Regions from separate parts of the Janthinobacterium sp. 64 genome, predicted to be linked through region 2. Evidence: predicted binding sites of a transcription regulator. Region 2 holds the regulator's gene; the other holds the start of a gene.

Region 1 (11,820 bases), 2.7 Mb from region 2:
TGGCGCAGCGCACCCTGCTGACGGAAACGTCCAAAACCTGGGTCAGCATCCATGACGACCTGCGCTTCCTGTCGAACGGCACCTTCCTGTGGTCATCCGAGCGCACGGGCCGCAATCACCTGTACCTGTACGACATGAGCGGCAAGCTGCTGCACCCGGTCACGTCCGGCGAGTGGGGCATCGACGGCGTGCTGGCCGTGAACCAGAAAACCGGTAAAGTGTTCGTCGCCTCGAACCGCGACGCCGTGATCGACAAGCAGACCTACGCCCTGGCACTCGATGGCAGCACGGCCGACAAGCCGCAGCGCGTGACGAAAGCCGACGGCTGGCACGACACGACGTTCTCGCGCAATGGCGAAGTCTTCGTCGACACGTATTCGGACCCGGCCACGCCGCCGCAAGTGAGCATCCGCCGCCCTGACGGCGCCATGGTGGGCTGGCTGGAAGAAAATGCGCTGAACGCCAGCCACCCGTACGCCAAGTACAAGGCGGACCACCTGCCGACCGAGTACGGCACCCTGAAGGCCAACGATGGCCAGACGCTGTACTACTCCATCGTCAAGCCGTCGAACTTCGACGCCAGCAAACGCTATCCCGTCTACCTGTCGACGTATGGCGGCCCGCACTCGCAGCACGTGGCGCGCCGCTGGGGCAACAACTTCGACCAGTACATGGCGCAGCAAGGCTTCGTCGTCTTCCGCCTCGATAACCGCGGTTCCTCGCGCCGCGAGCGCGCGTTCACGGACGCCATCTACCACAACCTTGGTGCGGCCGAAGTGGCCGACCAGCTGGTCGGCATAGCCTGGCTGGGCAAGCAAAGCTTCGTCGATGCCAAGCGCATCGGCGTGTTCGGCTGGAGCTACGGCGGCTTCATGACCTTGCGTCTGCTGTCGGCCGCATCCGACAAGATCGCCATGGGCGTGTCGGTGGCGCCCGTGACCGACTGGTCGCTGTACGACACCCACTACACGGAGCAATTCCTCGGCATGCCGAAGGAAAACGTCGATGGCTACAAGGCCAGCACCGTGTTCGCCCACCTCGATGGCTTGAAGTCGCCGCTGCTGCTGGTGCACGGCATGGCCGACGACAACGTCTTGTTCAGCAACAGCACGCGCCTGATCGATGCGCTGGTGAACCGCGGCGTACAGTTCGACCTGATGACGTATCCGGGCGCCAAGCACGGCATCTCGTCGCGCGCGGGCCAGCGCCACGTGTACAAGAAAATCGAGATGTTCTTCAAGCAGAACCTGGGCGTCGCGAAGTAAAGCGCGCCCGCAAATGAAAACCGCCGCCTGTCTCGCGACAGGCGGCGGTTTTTTTATGCGTGCGTCAGATTACGGTTTGCGCGTAACGGTCTCGACCGCATCCTTGACGTCGCCAACTTTCTTCTGCACTTTGCCTTCGACCTGGTTTGCCAGGCCCTTGGCTTGCTGTTCTTCGCTGCCGACGACTTTGCCAGCGGCTTCCTGGATTTTACCGCCGACTTCCTTCAGTTTACCTTCGACTTGATCTTTGTTCATGATGAATCCTCACTGTAGTTGGTACATCTGTTGTCCGGCGCCCGAAGCGCCGGTACTGCGGCTCACACGCTGCTTGAAGCGGCTTGCGCTGCTTGCTGCGTGTCGATGTGTCCATACTACGCTTGAGGTTGCAAAAACTATGTACGGTCCCTAACACATGCCAAAAATCAGCTAATTACGCAAAATCAGCCCGCTTTGCGCCATACCGTCGCCAGCCACGGCTGCTGCTCGCGCGGCAGGCCGGGCGGACGGTAGTACTGCTCGATCAAGGTAAAACCGGCCGCCTGCACGTAGGCGGCCCAGGTCGCTTCGTCGTGGTAGCTGCCATAACGGGCGCCATTCCAGCCTTCCTGGTTTTGCCCGCGCGGGTTCGAGCTGAACAGTACACCGCCGGGCTTCAGGCAAGCATGCAGGGCGCGCAGCACGCCGGGCAAGGCGGCGCTGGGCACGTGGAACAGCACGGCATTGGCGAACACGCCGTCGAAGTGCGCGGCGGGCAGGTCGAGATCAACGAAATCCTGCTGCCACACGGTGCAGCCGCTGTAGGTGCGCGCCATCTCGACGAAGCGGGGGCAGCCATCGACACCGATGGCGTGGTGGCCCATGGCCGTGAACGCTTTGAGATCGCGGCCCGGGCCGCAACCGAGGTCGAGAATATCCAAAGGCGCCGGCTTGCCGATGGCCCCCAGCAGCGCGCTGATGTTCTGGCTGACGTCGTGGTCGCGCGTGCCTTCGAAAAACTGCTCGGCGCTGGCGTCGTAATGGGCCAGGGTGCGGCCCGTGATGGCGTGGATGGGGTCTTGCTGCGGGTTCGGCTTCATGGCGGTCCTATCGATATGTTCCGCCATTTTACGGTGCCGGCGCGCTGGGCGTGCGGCACCGTCAATGACTACCAGACGCGCACGCGCTGCTCCGGCGCCAGGTACAGCTGCTGCCCCGGCTTGACGTCGAAGGCCGGATACCAGGCGTCGAGGTTGCGCACGGTGGCGGCGCGGTATTGCGCCGGGGCATGGCCATCCGTGAGGATTTGCTGGCGCGCCGCCGCTTCGCGCGCCTTGCTGCGCCAGCTGACGCCGTAGCCGATGAAGAAATCGCGGTCCGCGTCCGCCTGCACCGGCTTGCCCTGCTGCGACAAGGTGAACGCATCATGCGCGGCCGCCACGCCGGCCAGGTCGGCCAGGTTTTCGCTCAGGGTCAGCTGGCCATTCACGGCCAGGTCGGGAAACGGTTTGTAGGACGCGAATTGCGCCACCAGCTGCTGGGATGCCGACTGGAAATGCGCCAGGTCGGCCGGCGTCCACCAGTCGCGCAGCTTGCCTTGGGCGTCGAACTGGGCGCCCTGGTCGTCAAAACTGTGGCTGATCTCGTGGCCGATGGTGGCGCCGATGCCGCCATAGTTGGCCGCATCGGACGCTGTCGGATCGAAGAACGGCGGTTGCAGGATGGCGGCCGGGAAATTGAGCGCATTTTGCAGCGGCAGGTTGACGGCGTTGACCAGCTGCGCCGGCATGGCCCAGGCCTTGCGGTCGGGCGCTTGGCCCAGCTTGGCCAGTTCCTGGCGATAGTGAAACTGTTCCGCCCGCTGCACGTTGCCCAGCGCATCGCCGCGCACCACGCGCAAGCCCGCATAGCTGTCCCAGCGCTCGGGATAGCCCACGCCCACGTACAGGGTCTTGAGCTTTTCCTGCGCCTGCGCCTTGGTGGCGGGCGCCATCCAGTCCAGCTTGTCGATACGGCGTGAGAAGGCGGCGACGATATTCGTCACCATGGCTTGCACGCGGGCTTTCGATTCCGGCGGGAAATAGCGCTCCACGTACAGCTTGCCGACGGCGTCGCTCAGGGCCGCATTCGTCGCGGCCAGCGCCCGCTTGCTGCGCAGCGACTGCTGCGGCGTGCCGCTCAGGGTGTTGCCATAGAAGGCAAAGCGCTGCTCGGCGGCCGCCTTCGGCAAGGTCGTGCTGAAATGGTTGATGGTATGGAAGGCCAGGAAATCCTTCCACGTGGCCAGCGGCACGCTTGCCACCAGGGCGGCGCTGCCCGTCATGGCCGTCGGATGCCAGACGATGAAATCCGCTTGCTGGCCCAGCCCTGCCGCCTGGAAGAAGGCGTTCCAGTCCAGGCCGGGCGCCTTGCTGGCGAAGTCGGCGGCGCGCCAGGCGTTATTGCCCTTGGCAACATCGGCCGAATCTTCGCGGCTGGCGTGGCGGGCGGCAATTTGCTGTTCCAGCGCAAACACGCGCGCGGCGCGGGCCGGCGCATCGCTGTAGCCGGCCTGCTTGAGCATGGCGGCGATATGCGCCTGGTAGCCCGTGCGCAAGCCCTGCATGCGGGCGCTGTCGGCCTGGTAGAACGCGCGGTCTGGCAAGCCCAGCCCGCCCTGCAGCAGATAAGCGACATTGCGCGTGGTGTCGTTCAAGTCTTGCGCCACCCACAGGCCGAACAGGTTTTCCGTATAAAAATTGGTGGCGTTGAGCGGGTCGACATCGGCGCGCAAGCTCTCGCCCAGCGCGCGGGCCAGGCCCGCCTGGTCGCGTATGCCATCGATCTTCTTCAGCAACGGCTTGATCGGCGCCCAGCCTTTCGCTTCGATAGCCGCTTCATCCATCCAGGAACGGTAAAAATCGCTGACCTGGCGCGCGGAGGCATCGGCCTGCGGCGCCGCCGCCAGTCCTTCGACGAGGCCGATGATGCGCTCGTTGGTGGCGTTGGCGAGGATGGCGAACGAGCCCCAGCTGCTGCGGTCGGCAGGAATCTCCGTGCTGCGCAGCCAGTCGCCATTCACGTAGTCGTAGAAGTCGTCACCAGGCAAGACTTTGACGGGGACAGCGGCAGTGGCGCCGGCGGCCTGGCCGTGCGCCTGGGCCGGCAAACCGGCCAGCGAGACGCCGGCCAGGGCGAGGACGATGGCAGCCTGGACTGGCGTCCGGGGCCAGGAAAAACGCAAACCGTGCATGGCGATCCTTTCGATGAAAACAAGAAATTCATAGCCTGAAATCATACCTTTTTTGGGCCAAAAAACCGCCCCCAAACTTTTTTGCATGCGGACAAAAAAACGGCCTATAGTTTCACGACCCCGTGCCGCGTGTACGCCAAGGAGATTGCCATGCAACTGGAAGCGCTGTTCCAGCAACCCCACGCCCTGCCTGCCGCCCCGAAGATCGTCAATGAACTGGTGCGCAGTTTCGACAATCCCGCCATTGCCACCGAGGAGATCGCGCGCCAGCTGGGAGCGGACCCGGTGCTGAGCGCCAAGCTGCTGCGGCTGGCCAACTCGGCCTATTACCACGTCTCGCGCAGCATCGGCACGGTCGAAGACGCCGTGCTGATGCTCGGTTTTGTGACCGTGCGCACCCTCGTCATCAGCTCGGGCCTGGTCAGCGGCTACAAGACCGTGCCCGGCCTGAATCTGCCGCAGTTCTGGCGCTACAGCCTGCACAGCGCCGTGTCGGCCCGCTGGATCGCCAGGCAGACCGGCGACAACCAGGACCTGGCCTTCACCATCGGCATGATGCATGCGATCGGTCAACTGGTGATCCATGCCGCCATGCCCGAGCAAGCCATGCAGCTCGACAAGATCGCGCCGCCGCTCGATGCGCGCCGGCTTGATGCGGAACGGGTGTCGCTGGGCTATGACTATGCGCAAGTGGGCGCCGAACTGACGCGCCGCTGGAAGTTCCCCAGCACCTTTGCCGAAGCCATCGCCGCCTTTCCCGATCCGCTGGCCAAAGCGCCCTTGAACCGCCTGGCCGCCATCGTGCACCTGGCCTCCTGGCGTGCGCGCATCGAGGAAAATGCGTTGAGCGCGGAAGAAATCATCGCCTGCTACCCGAATGACGTGGCTGAAGCGCTCGGTTTACCGCCGTCCGTGCTGGTGGACAGGATGCCGCCGCCTGCCGAACTGAGCGCGGGACTGGAAGAACTCGTCAAATAAAGCAATCGCGGCCGGAATCGTCAGCCCAGCATCCATGCGGGTTTTGCGGGCGATTCCGGCGGCCGGCCAAAACCATGCACATTATTTTCACTTTTTTTTCAAAAACACCCTCAAGTTCCCGCTGAATCTGCCGCTAACCTGGACAAGCGGTAATCCATTCACTAGTTACGGGTGTGCTCATGACCTCCAACGACGTTCTTTCGATGTATGAAAATATTGCAGGAATGACCAATAAAATGGTCGTGGCCGCACGTTCGAACGATTGGGATGGCCTCGACACCCTGGAAAACCAGTGCGCCAGCGCCGCCAGCGCGACCATGACGGGCAAGGTGCCCGCCCTGGCCGGCGCCTCGCGCCTGCGCAAGATCGACTTGCTCAAGCAAATCCTGGCCAATGACCGCGAAATCCGCGCCATCACAGAACCGTGGATGACGCAGCTGCCGAGCGCCATGCACGGCGCCCGCGCCCGCATGTAAGAAGTTGCCGCACCAGAAACAAGAAAAGCACCCGCGGGTGCTTTTTTTACGTCTGCCGCCGTGCCGGGGAGCGCGCCAGTTGCGACGCTCGAAAAGCAAGGAGGAGGGAATTTGGAAGGCGAACCCCAGGTATCTCCTGGCGTCGCCTCGCTGCCGGTTGCATCCGGCGTTCGCGAGCACATCGTCGGCATCGCAAACCGCTTCCAGTCCCAGGCGTTTATGCAACGCTACACCTGTTTGCCGCGCCACACTATCGTTGGTGACTGCGCCAGGCTGGGGCTGTTTTGTCGTAGAGCAAGTCCACTGAGTTAATCATATCACCATCTTTGAAAAATAGGCAACACCCTACACAGGCACTTCCTATCTTTTTTGAATATCTTTTTTTATATCAAATTTGTAGCCACATTAACGCGAGAACGGCTCCGCTTCCGGCTCAGCTGCCGCCCCCTCTTCCACCGCCTCCGTCAGCACGGGCACATCCTTGCTCTTGCGGCGGAACGGTTTGCGCAGCAAGACCCAGTATTTCGACGGCGCGCCCGGCCCCGCCGCCTGCTTGCGCTTGCGCACGACATACGCGATAAGCGCCGTCAACAGCAGGAAGGCCACGGTGCCGATACCGAGCCACAGCAAGCCGTTGCCGCCCGTTTTCTTTTCCTTGTCGGCGGCTGGCGCCGCGTGCAGCGGCTTGGGCTTGGCATGCGGCGCCTGCGCCTCGGCCGGCGCGGCAGCAGGCGCAGCGGCGGCGGTAGCGGTGGCAGGCTGAGCCAGCGCCTTTTGCAAGGCGCCTATCTTGCCTTCCAATTCACCAAGCTTGGCATTCAGGGCCGCATTTTTCTCATCCAGCGCCACGCACGCTTGCGCCTGCCCGGCATCCGCCTGCGGTGCGCAAGCGGCCACGGGCGCCGTGGCGCGGCGCAGCGGCGGACGCAGCGCGGGAGCAGCCGGCGCAGGCGCGGCGGGCGGCGGCACGAACACGCGCGCCGGGCGCACCAGGCCCTCGGCGCGCGCGCGGGCCGCCAGCGCGGCGGCATCGGGCGGCGGCGCGCCGGGTGCAGCGCGCGGCAGCGGCATGGGCATGGGTACCGGAATGGCGGGCCTGGCTGGCGCACTGGCAGCAGCGGCGGCAGCGGCGGGTGGAGCCGGCGTCAGCCACAGCGTACCCAGACGCACGACGGCGCCATTGCCATTGCCCAGCAACAAATACAAATGCACGTGGCCCGCCTGGATGGCTTGCCGCGTTGTCACGCGCACATAGTGGCGCCCACCGCGCTCCAGCGGGCTGATCGTCAAAGTTTGCAAGGCCGGGTCCATGCCGATGCCGCCACCGCGGTACACATCGGGCGAGGCCAGGCGCACGGTTACGCCATTGACATCTTCGGGTGCCAGCGCCGTCAGCTCGATCTCTGCCAGCAAGGGCTGGCCCACGTGCGACAGCACGGCCATCTCGCCCAGTTCGGCCGCCATGACGGGCGGCAAGGCCAGGCTGGCCGCGGCGCACGCGATCAGGGACCAACGGGGAATAATGCTGCTGTGCATGGACTGATCGCTTTGATAACAGGATAAATAATGGGGACTCGCCTGTCTTTAACGGCAGGAAATCGCAAAAATATAGATGGGCCAAAGCAAAAATGATGCAATACAGCATCATCCTGTGTCTTTTTGACGCCTGGAGTACACTCGATCCACCTCCATCGATGAAAGGGATGCCATGAGTAGCAGAATCGAACGCGACAGTTTCGGCCCGATCGACGTACCCGCCGACCGGCTGTGGGGAGCGCAAACGCAGCGCTCGCTTGAGCATTTCCATATTTCCACGGAAAAGATGCCGCCTGAACTGATCGCCGCCCTGGCCACCGTCAAGCGCGCGGCCGCCCACGTCAACCTGGACCTGGGCCTATTGGATGGCAAGAAGGCCATCGCGATCACGCAAGCGGCTGACGAAGTGCTGGCCGGCAAGCACGATGCGGAATTCCCGCTGGCCGTCTGGCAGACGGGCTCTGGCACGCAAAGCAATATGAACATGAATGAAGTGCTGGCCAACCGAGGTTCCGAGCTGATCGGCGGCTTGCGCGGTGAAGCGCGCCTGCTGCACCCGAACGACGACGTCAACCTGGGCCAGTCCTCAAACGACATCTTCCCCACCGCCATCCACGTGGCGGCCGCCCTGGCCGTCGCCAATACGGTCTTGCCGCCGCTGCGCCAGCTGCGCGCCACGCTCGACGCGAAAGCGACGGAATTTTCCGACATCGTCAAGATCGGCCGCACCCATTTGCAGGATGCGACGCCGCTGACCCTGGGCCAGGAATTTTCCGGCTACGTGGCGCAGCTGGACTTTGCCGAACACATCATCACGGCAGCGTTGCCGCCGCTGCTGCAACTGGCCGCCGGCGGCACGGCTGTCGGCACGGGCCTGAATGCCCACGCGGAATTTGCCGGCCGCATCGCACAAGAACTGGCGCGCCTGACGGGCCAGCCGTTCGAGACGGCCAGCAACAAGTTTGCCGCCCTGGCCGCCCACGATGCGCTCGTCGCTGCCCATGGCGCGCTGAAAACCCTGGCCACGGCGCTGATGAAAATCGCCAACGACGTGCGCTGGATGGCGTCCGGCCCCCGTTCCGGCCTCGGTGAAATCACGATCCCCGAAAACGAGCCGGGCAGCTCCATCATGCCGGGCAAGGTCAATCCCACCCAGTGCGAAGCACTGACCATGCTGTGCTGCCAGGTGTTCGGCAATGACGTCGCCATCACGGTGGGCGGCGCCTCGGGCAATTTCGAACTGAACGTCTTCAAACCCTTGATTGCGCACAACTTCCTGCAAAGCGCGCGCCTGCTGGGCGACGGCATGCGCAGCTTCGACGCGCATTGCGCGCATGGCATCGAACCGAACCGTGCTCGCATCGCCGACCTGATGGAGCGCTCCTTGATGCTGGTCACGGCCCTGGCGCCCCATATCGGCTACGACAAGGCGGCGCACATCGCCAAGCAGGCCCAGCATGACGGCACGACCTTGAAGCAAGCGGCACTGGCCTTGGGCTATGTAACGGAAGAGCAATTCAGTGCGTGGATCGTGCCCCTGGAGATGACGCAGCCCAAGAAAAGTTAAGGCTCAGCCTGCATTCTCCCCCGCTTCATGTAAACTATGACCTTAGTTAACACCGTCATCAAGTGTTGAAAACACATCATTGCAATAAGGGATACAATGCAAAAAGTAAGCTTTGATTTAACATCCGAGTTCGTCGAGCTGAACCAGCTGTTGAAGCTGGTCGGCTTGTGCGACAGCGGTGGCGCAGGCAAGGTCATGGTCGATAGCGGCGTCGTGAAGGTCGATGGCAAGAAGGAATTGCGCAAGACCGCCAAGATCCGCGCCGGCCAGGTCGTCAGCGTGGGCGATATCCGTATTACGGTCGTCGCTCCCGCCTGATCCGGGCATGGGGCGCGAAAGCAGCCCCATGCGTCCAGCCAGCTGCCTGCATCAAGCTGCAACACGTCGTTATTGTCAGATAAATATCGATTGCGGAAGGGAAGCGCCATGGACCATCCCGAACAAGGTACGCGCAGCCAGGAACGCCTGATCGGCGACTTGCGCCAGGTAATAGAAAACGCGGAAGAATTGCTGCGTAACACAGACAAATACACCAGCAGCCTGTATCAAAGCGCGCGCGCGAGGCTGCAACTGGCCCTCGTCGCGGCCACGGCCGAACTGGCCCGCTTTGAAGAAGAGCAAGTGACGCGCATGATGGATGCCACCCTGGCCGCGAACGCCCTGTACCGCGATCAGACGGGCGAAGCGCGCCTGCTGCGGGCTTTCGAATAAACTATCACGCCAACAACACCGCGTGCGCCAGCCACTGGCGCAAGTGTGCCGCCAGGTCGAATGCCGGGTCCCGCTCAAACGCCGCATCGAGCGCGGCGCCAAACGACTGGCCCTGCTGCAACATGACCAAGGCGGCATGCGCGGCCGCCTCCACTACCAGCACCTGCGCCTTCCAGCGCGGCCGGCATATGAGCGCCCAGCTGGCCACCTGCATATCGCGCGGAAACTTCCCCTGCCCTTCACCTTCCTGATGCGCCTGCCACAGGGCCGCCACGTGCCAGCTGGATGCCAGCAAGGCGCAGGCGGGCTGCAGGCTGAAACGGCGCGCTTCCAGTTGATCGGGAGGCAAGGAGGCCAGCGCCTCGGGCGCGATGCCCGGCGCATCGGCCGCGTAATGGGCCAGGTGCACGGCCCATTCCAGGCGCGCCATGTCCGGCAGATACGGCAACTCGGCCGCAGGTGGAAAACTGGTCAGAAAATCGGCGAAACGCTCGCCAAACTGGTTCAAATCGGCGCTATCTGACGGATACTGGCGGCCGTACGCGCGCGCCAGGCCGCCAAAGAATGCCTCGCCCACCAGCGCCAGCACGACGGGATAGGCGTGGCCCAAGGTGCGGCGCGAGGCTGTGCTCATGTTGCCGCGGTACAAAGAGAAACGCTGCGGCACCGATTCTCCCGCGAACGATGGCAACGTTGCCGCAGTATCGAGCAAGGCCGTGGCAAATGCGTGCTGGCCGGCCGCCAGCGCGTCAAGCGAGACCGGTGATGGCGGTGGCCGTGGCAGCACCGGTACCCCATGCCACGGCGAATGTTGCTCGTGCTGCGCCAGCATCGCTTGCGCCTTGCTTGCCTCGCCCAGCAGGATATCGAGCGGCGGCAAATCCGTGTCCCATTCGACCAGGGTGGGCACGGCGCCAAAGCGCAGCAAGGCGGCCGCATACAAGCCCCATACGGGCTCGGCCACTGCGGCGCCATGGTGGTCGATCACGGCGTGCGGCGTCAGCAGATGGCCGCCCAGGTGCAGCTCGCCCACGCTGCCCGGCGCGATGCTTTGCATGGCAAGCAGGGCGTCTTCGCCGTGGTTGCACTGGTTCACATACAAGTTGTTGATATCGAGCAGCAGGCCGCAGCCGCTGCGGCGCGCCAGTTCCGCCAGGAATTGCGCCTCGCTCATGGCATCGTCGGCAAAACGCAGGTAAGTGGAGACATTCTCCAGCAAGATCGGCCTTTTCAGCACATCCTGCACCCTTCCCACTCTGGCACACAGCAAATCGAGGGCCGCGCCATTCAAGGCCAGCGGCAACAAATCATTGAGTTGCTGCTGCGCCACGGCACCCCAGCTCAGATGTTCCGACACGAGGGCCGGCTCGATGCGCTCGACCACGGCGCGCACGCGCTGCAAATGGGGCTCGGAAAAGCCGTGCGCGGATCCCAGGCCGAGGCCCACGCCATGCAGGCTGAGCGGGTAATCCTGGCGCAGGGTGTGCAGCACATGATTATCCCAGCCCGACGGCTGCAGATAATTTTCAGTATGTACTTCCAGCCAGCCGACCTTGGGCCGGCGCGCCAGGAAGTCGCGGTAATGCGCGGCACGCAGGCCGACGCCGGCAAGCGCCTGGATGGGCGGCGGCATGGGCAAGCGCAAGCTTACGGCTGCGTGGCCGGTTTGGCGGCCTTGCCGGCCTTGATGGGCTTGACGGAGCCGCCCGCCTGTTCGCACGTGCCCTTGGCAACATAGGCCCATTCCGTGGGCAGGCTGTCTGCCTCGGCCTGGCCTGCGCAGGAATGCGCACCATCGGATGAGGCACAATCGTTCTGCCCCGCCTTGGCGACGCCGTAGCATTTTTCCTTGTCGCCAGGGGCTGGGCCATCGTGCGCGGCCGCGTTAAGGGTAGTGCCGGCACAGAGGCCCGCGAGGGCGGCGGCGATGAGAGCTTGACGTTTGTTCATGGGGATTCCTCTTGCATGGGTCGAAGTAATCGATAAGTAATCGCGGCAAATCACGGCACGCCCCGGGCTGCACGATGGGCAGCGCGAGGTGTTGGACGTCATTCTACTGAATCGGCCGCGCCATGGGGA
Region 2 (11,820 bases):
TGAACCGGCCCCGCTGGCGGCCCTCGTCTGCATCAAGCGCGGCGAACACCAGCTGGAAATCGTGCTCGAACAAGGCAAATACCACCAGGTCAAGCGCATGCTGGCCGCCGCCGGCAACCATTGCAGCGCGCTGCACCGTTCCGCCATCGGCAGCCTGACCCTGGAGTCGCTGGGCATCGCCGAAGGTGAGTGGTGCTATCTGACGCCCGAGCAGATCGCGCTGCTGGCATAAATCCCTCCTGACCGCCAAAGCCGGGAATATCCCGGCTTTTTGGCGTCTTTGGTTCTTAATTGCCCGCATTTGACGAAGTTTCCCGTACATGAAATTAGCAACTTTGAAAGACGGCACGCGCGACGGCCAGCTGGCTGTCGTCTCGCGCGACCTGAAAACGGCGCACCTGGCCGATGGCATCGCCTCGACCCTGCAAAAGGCGCTCGACGACTGGAGTTTCATCGCGCCCCAGCTCGACTTGCTGTACCAGACCATCAATAGTGGCCGCGGTCACCGGGCCTTCGACTTCGACCCTGCCAACTGCATGGCGCCCTTGCCGCGCAGCAGCTTGCGCGTGTCCGGCGCCTCCTACCTGCAGCAGATCGAGCGCGCCTGCAAGGCCGCTGGCGTTGACGCGCCCGCCAATTTGCGCGAGGCGCCGCGCCTGTACCAGGGCGCCAGCGACGATTTCCTCGGCGCCCACGACGACATCACCCTGGCGCACGAGCAGTGGGGCATCGATTACGAGGCAGGTATCGCCGCCATCACGGACGACGTGGCCATGGGCTCGACGCCGGACCAGGCGCACCTGAACATCAAGCTGTTGATGCTGGTCAACGACATCACCTTGCGCAACCTGGCGGACGAGGAACAGGCCAGTGGCTACGGCTACCTGCAAGCGAAGCCGGCCATGGCCTGTTCTCCCGTGGCGATTACGCCCGACGAACTGGGCGATGCCTGGCGCGGTGGCAAGGTGCATTACGCCTTGCGCTGCAGCCTGAACGGAAAATTGACGGGCCAGCCCCACGCGGGCGCCGACATGGCGTTTAATTATCCGCAATTGCTCGCCCATCTGTGCCGGACGCGCAATGCGCGCGCCGGCAGCGTGGTCAGTGCGGGCGGCGTCGCCAACAAGGAAATCAAGAAGGGCTTTTCCAGCATCGTTGAACGACGTAACCAGGAGATGATCGCCGATGGCGTCGCCAGTACGCCCTATTTGCTGTTCGGCGATGTTGTCCGGCTGGAAGTGTTGGGTGACGACGGCAAGTCCTTGTTTGGTGCAATAGAACAAACGGTAAAGCAGGCGGAAGCCAGGAAGTCGCGCTAAGGTTACTGGAGAGCAAAGGAAAAGCAGGGGATTAGGCCTCCTTTTCCCTTGATGGCGTTGCGGTCATTGCACCGATAATGCGACATGCCCAGTCCGTATTGCGCCTAATCAGGCTGCAGGACTTCACCGGAGTTGATTGATGTCGGAAGACAGCGACGCAGAAAAGACCGAAGCCGCGTCACCGAAGCGCCTCGAGCAGGCGCGTGAGGAAGGCGACGTTCCGCGATCGCGTGAAGTGGCCACGTTTACGGTGCTGATGGCGTCCGGTTGCTGCCTGTGGTTTGCCGGCGACGCCATCGTGCGCCGGCTGACGGCCGTCATGGTCTCCGGCCTGAGCCTGGACCGGGAGCAGATCCTCAATCCCGATGCGATGATGTTGCGCATCGGCTACGACGTGGGTTCCGTCTTGCTGACCTGCCTGCCGTACGCGGCGGCCATCATGCTCGTCGCCCTGGCCTCGCCCGTGCTGGTGGGCGGCTGGCTGTTCAGTTCCAAGGCGTTCACCCCCAATTTTGGCAAGCTCAACCCGATTCGCGGCCTGGGCAATATGTTTTCGAAGAATGCGCTGGTGGAATTGCTCAAGGCTGTCGCCAAGACGCTCGTCGTCGGCGTCGTCGCCTGGATGGTGATGCAGCATCAAAAGGACGCCGTGCTGGGCCTGTCGGTCGAATCCCTGCGCGTCGGTTCGGCCCATCTGATCAGCCTGTTGATCACGGCCTTTTTGCTGATCGTGGGCGCGCTGGGCCTGATCGCCGCCATCGACGGCCCGTACCAGATGTGGCACTACGCTAACAAGATGAAAATGTCCTTGCAGGAAGTCAAGCAGGAAGCCAAGGAGTCGGACGGCAATCCGCAGATCAAGGCGAAGATACGCCAGATGCAACATGAAATGTCGCGCCGCCGCATGATGGCCGACGTGCCGACGGCCGACGTGGTGGTGACCAATCCTACCCATTACGCGGTGGCCCTGAAGTATGGCGAGAATTCGCGCGGCGCGCCGCAGGTGGTAGCCAAGGGCATCGACGAGGTGGCGGCGAAGATCCGCGAACTGGCGGGCGAACACAAGGTCGCCATCCTGGAAGCACCGGCCCTGGCGCGCGCGCTGTACCAGCACACGGAGATCGGCGACGAAATTCCCGAGGCGCTGTATGGCGCTGTGGCCGAGGTGCTGGCCTACGTGTTCCAGCTGCGCAGCTACGGCAGCGGCCACGGCGAGCGCCCCGACAAGCCGAAGAAACTCGACGTGCCGCCCGAGCTCGATCCGCTCGACCCCGCATCGCAGACCAAAGCCGCAGCCGACGCGGCAGACAAGAATAAAGGAAGTACACCATGAACGGCCTGACCATGCCAGCCTGGCTCAGCGGATTGAAAGGCAGCGCCAGCAAGGGCATCGCCGCGCCGGTCATCATCATCATGCTGCTGGCGATGATGGTGCTGCCGCTGCCGGCCTTCATTCTCGACATCTTTTTCAGTTTCAATATCGCGCTGTCCATCATCGTGCTGCTGACGGCGCTGTACACGGTCAAGCCGCTCGACTTCATGGCCTTCCCGACCATTTTGCTCGTGTCGACCATGCTGCGCCTGTCGCTGAACGTGGCCTCCACGCGCGTGGTGCTGACGGAAGGCCATACGGGCGCCGACGCGGCCGGTAAAGTGATCGAGGCGTTCGGCCACTTCCTGATCGGCGGCAACTATACGGTCGGTATCGTCGTCTTCATCATTTTGACCATCATTAACTTTACCGTCGTGACCAAGGGTGCGGGCCGTATCGCCGAGGTGGGCGCCCGCTTCGCGCTGGACGCCATGCCTGGTAAACAGATGGCCATCGATGCCGACCTGAACGCCGGCCTGATCGGCGAAGACGAAGCGCGCCGCCGCCGCACGGAAGTGGCGCAGGAAGCGGAATTCTATGGCGCCATGGACGGTGCCAGCAAATACGTGCGCGGCGACGCCATCGCCGGCATCATGGTGACCGTCATCAATATCGTCGGCGGCTTGCTGGTGGGCTTGCTGCAGCACGACATGGGCTTTGCCGATGCGCTCAAGAACTACACCCTGCTGGCCATCGGTGACGGCCTGGTGGCGCAGATTCCTTCGCTGATCATTTCCACGGCGGCCGGTATCGTCGTTTCGCGCGTGGCTAGCGACCAGGACATCGGCACCCAGCTGGTCGGTCAATTGTTTGCGAAACCGCAAGTGTTGTATATCACCGCCGGCATCATCGGTGGCATGGGCCTGATTCCCGGCATGCCGAACATGGTCTTCATCCTGCTGGCGTCGTTGCTGGCCGGCTCCGCCTATTTGATCAGCAAGAAGCGCACGCAGGAAAAAGAGGCGGCCGAAAAGCCGGCCGACGTGCCGCAAGCGACCGTGGCGCCCGAGCAGGAAGAAGCCAGCTGGCAAGACATCATGCCCGTCGATACCCTGGGCCTGGAAGTGGGCTATCGTTTGATCCCCCTGGTCGACAAGACGCAGGGCGGCGAATTGCTCAAACGCATCAAGGGCATCCGCAAGAAGTTCGCCCAGGAAGTGGGTTTCCTGGCGCCGCCCGTGCACATCCGCGACAACCTGGAATTGAAACCGTCCGCCTACCGCATCACCCTCAAGGGCGTGGAAGTGGGCGTGGGCGAAGCGTTCAACGGGCAGTTCCTGGCGATTAATCCCGGCATGGCCAGCGGCGCCTTGCCGGGCGTCGCCACCAGCGACCCCGCGTTCGGCTTGCCCGCCACCTGGATCGACGCCAGCTTGCGCGACCAGGCGCAATCGATGGGCTACACGGTGGTCGATGCGGGCACCGTGGTGGCCACGCACTTGAACCACCTGATCACCTCGCACGCTTCCGAGCTGCTGGGCCGCGCGGAAGTGCAATCCTTGCTCGATCACCTGGGCAAGGATGCGCCGCGCCTGGTGGAAGACCTGGTGCCGAAGATGCTGTCGCTGTCGACCCTGCAAAAAGTGCTGCAGAATCTGCTGGCCGAGGGCGTGCACATCCGCGACATGCGCACCATCATCGAAACCTTGGCCGAGCATACGGTCAATACGCAAGACCCGAACGAGCTGACGGCGCTGGTGCGCGTCTCCCTCGGTCGCGCCATCGTGCAGCAACTGTTCCCCGGTGCGGCCGAATTGTCCGTGATGACCCTCGACAGCCGCCTGGAGCGGTTGCTGATGCAAGCGATGGGCAACGGCGGCGACGGCGCCGGCATCGAGCCGGGCCTGGCCGATACCATCGCCCATCAGGCAGGGCTGGCCGCGCAGCAGCAGGAGGCGCTGGGCCTGACGCCGGTGCTGCTGGTGCCGGCGCCGCTGCGCGCCCTGCTGTCGCGCTTTTTGCGCCGCGCCTTGCCGCAGCTGAAGGTGCTGTCGCATGCGGAAGTGCCGGAAACCAAGACCATCCGCGTCACGGCGCTGGTTGGCGCGCAATAAAGCAAACCCAAGCGAAGGGCCGGGGTCTAACCCTCAGGGTTCGACCCCAGTTGTTGCTTTGGGTTAAAAAAAACCGAAATTTCCTGCCGGCAAACTGAATAACGGGTACTTTCCCGTCCTGTTCCTTCGATCATTTCCTCCAAGCATCGCTAATAATGGAAACTGTCCGGGTGATCTGTGTCCATGTGGAAGACAGCACTCAAGCAACAGGAGTCGACGATGGTCACACAGTTCAGCCAATATTGCGCCACCCCCGCCCTGGGAGGCCGGTCATGAATGTGAAGAAATTTACGGGCGCCTCGTCGCGCGATGCGCTGCGCAAGGTGCGCGAAGCGCTGGGCCCCGATGCCGTGATCCTGTCGAACCGCCAGGCCGATGGCGTGGTGGAAATCCTCGCACTGGCCAATGACGATGCCGCTTCGCTGGCGTCGCCGCCTGCCGCGTCCGAAATGTCCCAGCCCCGTCCCCAGTTGCAGACCCAGTTCGCCACGCCGCAGCGTCCGGCCGCCCCGGCCCAGCGCCCGGCTGCGCCACGTCCTGCCGCGCCGCGCCAGGCAGCCGGCGAGCCAGTGGACATGGCTCGCATGCAGCAGATGATGGCCAGCGCGCTGGCGCACGTCAAAGAGAACGCCGCCGCCGAGATGAGCGGCATGATGAATGAAATCCGCGCCATGCGCGGCATGATGGAAACCCAGCTGGCGGAAATCTCGTGGGGCTCGACGCAGCAGCGCGAGCCGCAAAAAGCCGTGGTGCTGCGCGAAATGCTGGCCGCCGGTTTCTCGGCCAGCCTGGCGCGCTACCTGATCGACAAGCTGCCCGCCGGCCTCGATGGCGCGCAAAGCATGCGCTGGATCAAGACCGTCCTGAGCCGTAACCTCAATACCGTCGCCAATGAAGACGCCATGCTGGAGCAGGGCGGCGTGTTTGCGCTGGTCGGCCCGACCGGTGTCGGCAAGACCACCAGCACGGCCAAGCTGGCGGCCCGCTGCGTGATGCGCCACGGCCCTGAAAAACTGGCCCTGATCACCACGGACGCCTATCGTATCGGCGCGCATGAGCAATTGCGCATCTATGGCAAAATCCTCGGCGTGATGGTGCATTCGGTGAAGGACGAGGCGGACCTGCGCATCGCCCTGAAAGAATTGAAGAACAAGCACACGGTGCTGATCGATACCGTGGGCGTGAGCCAGCGCGACCAGATGGTGACGGAGCAGGTGGCCATGCTGTCGGGCGCCGGCGCCGACGTGAAACGTTTGCTGTGCCTGAACTCCACGGCCACGCAGGAAACCTTGAATGAAGTCGTGCGCGCCTACCAGGGCAGCGGCTTGGCCGGCTGCATCATGACCAAGCTCGATGAAGCGGCCTCGATCGGCAATGTGCTCGACGTGGTGATCCGCCAGAAACTGAACCTGTTTTATGTGTCGAACGGCCAGCGCGTGCCGGAAGACCTGTACCTGGCCGACCGCGGCTACCTGATCGACCGCGCCTTCAAGCTCAAGCGCGATGCGGCGGCGACGCAGTTTTCCGATGCCGAACTGCCGCTCCTGATGGCGCAGGCGGCCGCACGCAACAATGAAGCGCGCGGGGTGCGCCTTGGCTAATTTCGATTTCGACCAGGCCGAAGGCTTGCGCCGCATGCTGGCCGGCCCGCAGCCGCGCGTGATGACATTTTTATCGGCCACGCCGCAGGACGACAAGGGCGCCATGCTGGTCAACCTGGGCGCCTCGCTGGTCTACGGCGGCAATGACGTGCTGCTGCTCGACGCCAGCGGCGGCAGCGACGGCGTCGCCGCGCGCCTGGGACTGGCGCACGGCGCCAGCCTGCGCGACGTGGCGCGCCAGCAGTGCGCCCTGAACCAGGTCATCCACCAGGTGCCGCAAGGCTTCGGCGTGGCCAGCCTGGGCGCGCGCAACCACCTGATGGACAGCATGGACTATGCGGGCGAGGACGAACTGCGCCGCCTGGGCAAGACTTTCGAAGTGCTGGCGCGCCAGAGCGGCATCGTGCTGGTCGACGGCGTCGTCGCCGACGCGGGCGATTGCTTCCCCGTGCCGCTGATGGCCTCGTCGGATATCGTGGTGCAAGTGTCGACCAGCGCCACCTCGATCAAGGCGGCGTACTGCCTGATCAAGCGCCTGAGCCAGGAACTGGGGCGCCGTCCGTTCGGCATTCTGGTCACCGGCGCTTCCGAATCCGAAGCAAAAGTGGTATACGATAATATGGCGCAGGCGGCGAGCCGCTACCTGGCCGTGAAACTGACCTCGATGGGATCGGTGCCTGCCGATGAGTATCTGCACCGCGCGGCGCGTCTGGGCCGCAGCGTGGTCGATGCCTTTCCGCTGGCGGGAGCCTCGGTGGCGTTTCGCGGACTGGCCGAGCGGCTGGCCCGTTCGGCGGCGCCGGTGCTCGGTGGCACCTTGTACCAGACGGGGAGCCCGCACCAGTTCAGCGTCTGAATCCAGCATCAGCACACGATAGCAGTTAAAACAATAAGCAGCCTATGTACACGGTCAAAGGGAAATCGAACAAGGACTATTTGCTGACGGAGCATATTCCGCTGGTGAAGCGTCTGGCGCACCATATGAAGGCGAAATTGCCGCCTTCGGTCGAGGTCGATGACCTGATCCAGGCCGGCATGATCGGCCTGCTCGACGCCATCAGCCGCTATGAAGAGACGCATGGCGCGCAGTTCGAGACGTATGCCGTGCTGCGCATCCGCGGCGCCATGCTCGACGAATTGCGCACCAGCGACTGGCTGCCGCGCAGCATGCGCCAGAACATGCGCAAGATCGAAGAGGCGATGAGCATTTTGCAGCAGCGCCTGGGACATCCGCCGACGGAGTCGGAAGTGGCAAAATTGCTGAAAATGTCGCTCGCCGATTACCAGGAAATGCTGGGCGACGGCGGCGGCCACCAGCTGCTGTACTACGAAGACTTTCATGACCCGGACGGCAATGACAGCTTTCTCGACCGCCATTGCGTGGACGAGGACAGCGACCCCTTGCGGTCCCTGCTCGATACCGATTTCCGGCAATCCGTGATCGATGCCATCGACGCGCTGCCGCCACGCGAGAAAATACTCATGGGCCTGTACTACGAAGAAGAGCTGAACCTGAAGGAGATCGGCGCGGTGATGGGCGTGTCCGAATCGCGCGTCTCGCAGCTGCATACCCAGGCCGTCGCGCGCCTGCGCGCAACCTTGAGGGAGCTGGCGTGGACTGGTCCAGCGTAATCGGGCTGGCGCTGGCGCTGGCGGGCCTCCTGGTCGGCCAGGCACTGGAAGGCGGCAAGATGGCCTCCCTGCTGCAGCCGGCCGCCTTCGCCATCGTGGTCATCGGCACCTTCGGCGCCGTGCTGCTGCAAACGCGGCTGCGCACCTTCGTGCGCGGCCTGGAAATGCTGCGCTGGGTCTTCCTGCCGCCCGCCGACACGCGCGCCGCGCTGGCGCGCGACATCGGACTATGGAGTCTGACGGCGCGCCGCGACGGTCCGCTGGCGCTAGAACGCCTGATGGAAAACACGGCCGACCGCTTCAATGCCAAGGGCTTGCGCATGATCGTCGACGGCATCGCGCCCGACAAGCTGCGCCAGCTGCTCGACGTGGAAATCTCCGCCTACGAAATGGCCGAGCGCCAGGCCGTCAAGGTATGGGAATCGGCGGCAGGCTACTCGCCCACCATCGGCATCCTGGGCGCCGTGCTGGGCTTGATACACGTGATGGAAAACCTCACCGACCCGAGCAAACTGGGCGGCGGCATCGCCGTGGCGTTTGTCTCGACGATTTATGGCGTCGGCCTGGCCAACCTGCTGTTCCTGCCGGTGGCGAACAAACTCAAGGCCATCGTCTCGCGCCGCGTGCTGCAGTATGAAATCACGGCCGCCGTGCTGTACGACATCGCCACGGGCGACCATACGCGCATCATCGAAGAGCGCGTTTCCAGTCTCTTGCACGAGCACTGAGCATGATGCGGCGCGCGCGCAGGAAGTATGACGAGGAACCGGACAACCAGGACCGCTGGCTGATCTCGTACGCCGACTTCATCACCCTGCTGTTCGCCTTTTTCGTCGTCATGTACGCGATTTCGCAAGTCAACGAAGGCAAGTACCGCGTCTTCCAGAATGCCATCGGCCAGGCCTTCAGCCTGGACAAGGGCGCGCCGCCCATCATCATGGAAGCGCCGCAAGCGATCCCGCTGCCGAACCCCGCCCTGAAACGCCGCACGGAAGCCATCCGACGCGAGCGCGAACACATGACGCGCCTGGCGCAGGACCTCACGTCCACGCTGGCGCCGCTGGTCAAGGAAGGCAAGGTGCGCGTGACGCAGACGAGCCGCGGCGTGAGCGTGGAAATCAATGCCAGCGTGCTGTTCGACCCGGGCGCGGCTGGGCTGACGATGGAGTCGGACCAGGCCTTGCGCGCCGTGGCCGTGCTGCTCAAGGACGATCCCCACGCGGTGCAGGTGGAAGGGCATACGGATGTCCAGCCGATCAGCAATTCGACCTTTGCTTCGAACTGGGAACTGTCGGCCGCGCGCGCCAGTGCCGTGGTGCGCCTGTTCATCGCCAGCGGCGTGCAAGCGTCGCGCCTGACGGCCGTGGGCCACGCCGACAACATCCCCGTGGCGCCGAACGCCACGCCGGAAGGGCGCGCGCGCAACCGCAGGGTCGCCGTGACGATCTTGTCGGGCATTCCCGAGACGGTGACGGAAGTGCCGACGCCGCCCGTCGCACCTGCTCCGGCCAACTGAACCCCGGCGCTTGGTACAATCGCGGCCTTCTCCCTTTTTATCTCTCCATCATGAAAAGCAGTTCCCTGGGCGGTCTAGTGTATTCCACCGAAACGGGCCGCATGTGTCCCGCCTGCCGCCAGCCGCTGGCGCAATGCGCGTGCAAGGCGCAAGCCAAGGCGGCACCAATCGGCGATGGTTCGGTGCGCGTGTCGCGCCAGACCAAGGGCCGTGGCGGCAAGAGCGTCACGGTGGTAAAAGGCCTGGCGCTGGACGCCATTGCGCTGGCCCTGCTGGGCAAGCAGTTGCGCACGCAGTGCGGCTCGGGCGGCACCGTCAAGGATGGCGTGATCGAAGTGCAGGGCGACCACGTGGACACCATCGTGGCCGCGCTGGCCAAGCTGGGCCACCAGGCGAAAAAAGCCGGCGGCTGATTGCCCGCGCCGCGTGCGGCATGCCAGCGCGCACCTGTGGTAACGTGCGCTTCCAGTCCACGCGCGCCACTCATGATGACTATCAAACTTACCGGCATTGCCATCACCGCTGCCATCGCGGCAGCGCTGGCGCTGGCGTACTGGCCCGCACCGGACGGCGGCGCGCCGCAATCTGTGGCCAGCGCTGCCGCCAGCGCACCACCGGGACGCAGCCTGGCATCGTATCTGAATATCGACGCCACCCCGGCCGCCGATGCCGCGCCCGTTGCCGTGACTTTGGCGCAGCGGCTCGAACGCCTGGCCGCCAGCGGCAGGCCGGAAGACGCGTATGCGGCCTTCAACCTGCTCGACGACTGCATCGTCTTCCAGCGCGAAAGCCGCTTGCCGGGGCTGGAATTCGAACTGGGACGCGAGATGACGGCGGAAGAAAAAGCCGCCCAGCAGCAGCTGTGCGCGGGCCTGACACAGCGCCAGCGCGACGACCGCCTGGGTTACCTGGCCAGCGCCGCGAAGGCGGGCGTGCCGGGCGCCGCCACCCTGTTCCTGTCGGAAGGGCCGTTCGGCGACCGCAGCGCGCTGCGCAACCGTCCCGACGATCCGCTGGTGCAGGCATGGAAGCGGCAAGCCATCGCCCAGCTGACCGTGCAGGCGGACGCGGCGGAACTGACCAGCGTGGCTACCCTGATGATGGCGTATCTGCGCGACGGCGAGGTGGTGCAGAAAGATGCGCCGCAAGCGTATGGCTACCTGCTGGCCCTGCGCCAGGTCTACGACGATATCCTCGCTCCCGGCGTCACCAATCCGTACCAGGATGAATACTGGCACTGGCTGCAGGATGAGCTGACGCCGGAGCAGCAGGCGGCCGCCAGTGCCAGGGCGCAAGCCATCGTGGCGAAATGGCGCCAGCACACGGGGCGACCCGCCCACGGTTGAGGCGCACAGGGCATGCATGCCTTGCAACAATTAGTGTTGTTTGGCGCTATGCTGTCGCGGTATGATGGCCGCACACCTGCCCTGTGGGCCGGGCACGCCATGGGGATAAATGTAGGGATGTTGAAAGCGACGAACTTGCCGGTGCCACGACTGGCTGTCAACCTGGCTGCGCTGCGGGCGAGCATGGCCAAGCGCCCCATGCGGGGCGCCATGCGCCTGGGCTTGTGCGCGGGCGCCGTCAATTCTCTCATTGCCATGCTGCTGCTGTTGGCAGCCCTGGCCTTGTTCTCGCCAGAGCAGCTGGGCGGCTCCGCTTCATCATCGCTGCAAGGCGCCGGCACGGCCCGGATATTCTGGACGGTCGTCGTCTGGGCGCCGCTGTTCGAGACGCTCATCGGGCAGTGGCTGCCGCTTGAAGTGTTGCGCCGCTACAATGTGCGTGCCAGCTACAGCCTGCTGGCCAGCGCGATGCTGTTTTCCCTCTTGCATGTCATGGGCGGCTCCGGCATTTTGCATGCCAGCATGACGTTGATTGCCGGAGGTCTCTTCGCGGCCTGCTACCTGGCGGCGCGCAGCCTGGGCCTGGCGCCTGCTTATGTGGCGGCGGCCACGGCGCATGCGTGCAGCAATGGATTAATACTGTGCGGGTCGCTCGTCTTTCCCGATTTCTTGGGATAAGCGTCGAATCAGGGTTTTAGCCGATGACGACGCGCCGGCTGGCCGTGTTGGTCATCGCCTGGCCGCTGGGGCCATAGAAATTGCCGCTCTGGGCCGTGGGGCGCATGGCGTTCAGGGCGCCTTGCGTGTGCAGCATGTGCTTGTTGACCAGCAGGCTGTTGAGCCGGTTCTGTTCTTTCGCTTCGCGCGTCGTGTCGAGCAATGTTTTCCACAGGGGCGCCGCCTCGGCTTCGCCGGCGCCGGCCAGCCAGTCTTCCATGCCCGCTTCGGCGGCCGTGAAACCGGCTGCCGCCAGCGCCTGG

What was found. The regulator FliA, encoded in region 2, starts transcription of late flagellar genes. The targets are predictions, from matches to a motif close to CTAAAGTTTNNNNNNNNNNNGCCGNTA.
Region 1: CLU91_RS22555 (flagellar protein FliT) is a predicted target of FliA. The motif match lies at 5,561-5,587, and genes of this name have one in related genera.

The regions. Positions count from the first base shown of each region.
Region 1 is NZ_PHUG01000001.1:5,127,749-5,139,568, reverse strand. It holds gene CLU91_RS22580 (S9 family peptidase) at 1-1,265, shown strand, start outside; gene CLU91_RS22575 (CsbD family protein) at 1,335-1,520, opposite strand; gene CLU91_RS22570 (class I SAM-dependent methyltransferase) at 1,706-2,341, opposite strand; gene CLU91_RS22565 (M13 family metallopeptidase) at 2,410-4,473, opposite strand; gene CLU91_RS22560 (HDOD domain-containing protein) at 4,624-5,451, shown strand; gene CLU91_RS22555 (flagellar protein FliT) at 5,676-5,927, shown strand; gene CLU91_RS22550 (FimV/HubP-related protein) at 6,333-7,463, opposite strand; gene fumC (class II fumarate hydratase) at 7,636-9,030, shown strand; gene CLU91_RS22540 (RNA-binding S4 domain-containing protein) at 9,127-9,348, shown strand; gene CLU91_RS22535 (hypothetical protein) at 9,457-9,741, shown strand; gene bufB (MNIO family bufferin maturase) at 9,746-11,374, opposite strand; gene CLU91_RS22525 (BufA1 family periplasmic bufferin-type metallophore) at 11,389-11,691, opposite strand.
Region 2 is NZ_PHUG01000001.1:2,450,166-2,461,985, reverse strand. It holds gene CLU91_RS10815 (pseudouridine synthase) at 1-232, shown strand, start outside; gene CLU91_RS10810 (fumarylacetoacetate hydrolase family protein) at 321-1,319, shown strand; gene flhB (flagellar biosynthesis protein FlhB) at 1,459-2,652, shown strand; gene flhA (flagellar biosynthesis protein FlhA) at 2,649-4,745, shown strand; gene flhF (flagellar biosynthesis protein FlhF) at 5,018-6,346, shown strand; gene CLU91_RS10790 (MinD/ParA family ATP-binding protein) at 6,339-7,202, shown strand; gene CLU91_RS10785 (RNA polymerase sigma factor FliA) at 7,247-7,978, shown strand; gene CLU91_RS10780 (flagellar motor protein) at 7,960-8,706, shown strand; gene motD (flagellar motor protein MotD) at 8,712-9,494, shown strand; gene CLU91_RS10770 (translation initiation factor Sui1) at 9,545-9,907, shown strand; gene CLU91_RS10765 (hypothetical protein) at 9,980-10,840, shown strand; gene CLU91_RS10760 (CPBP family glutamic-type intramembrane protease) at 10,982-11,518, shown strand; gene CLU91_RS10755 (flagella synthesis protein FlgN) at 11,535-11,820, opposite strand, start outside.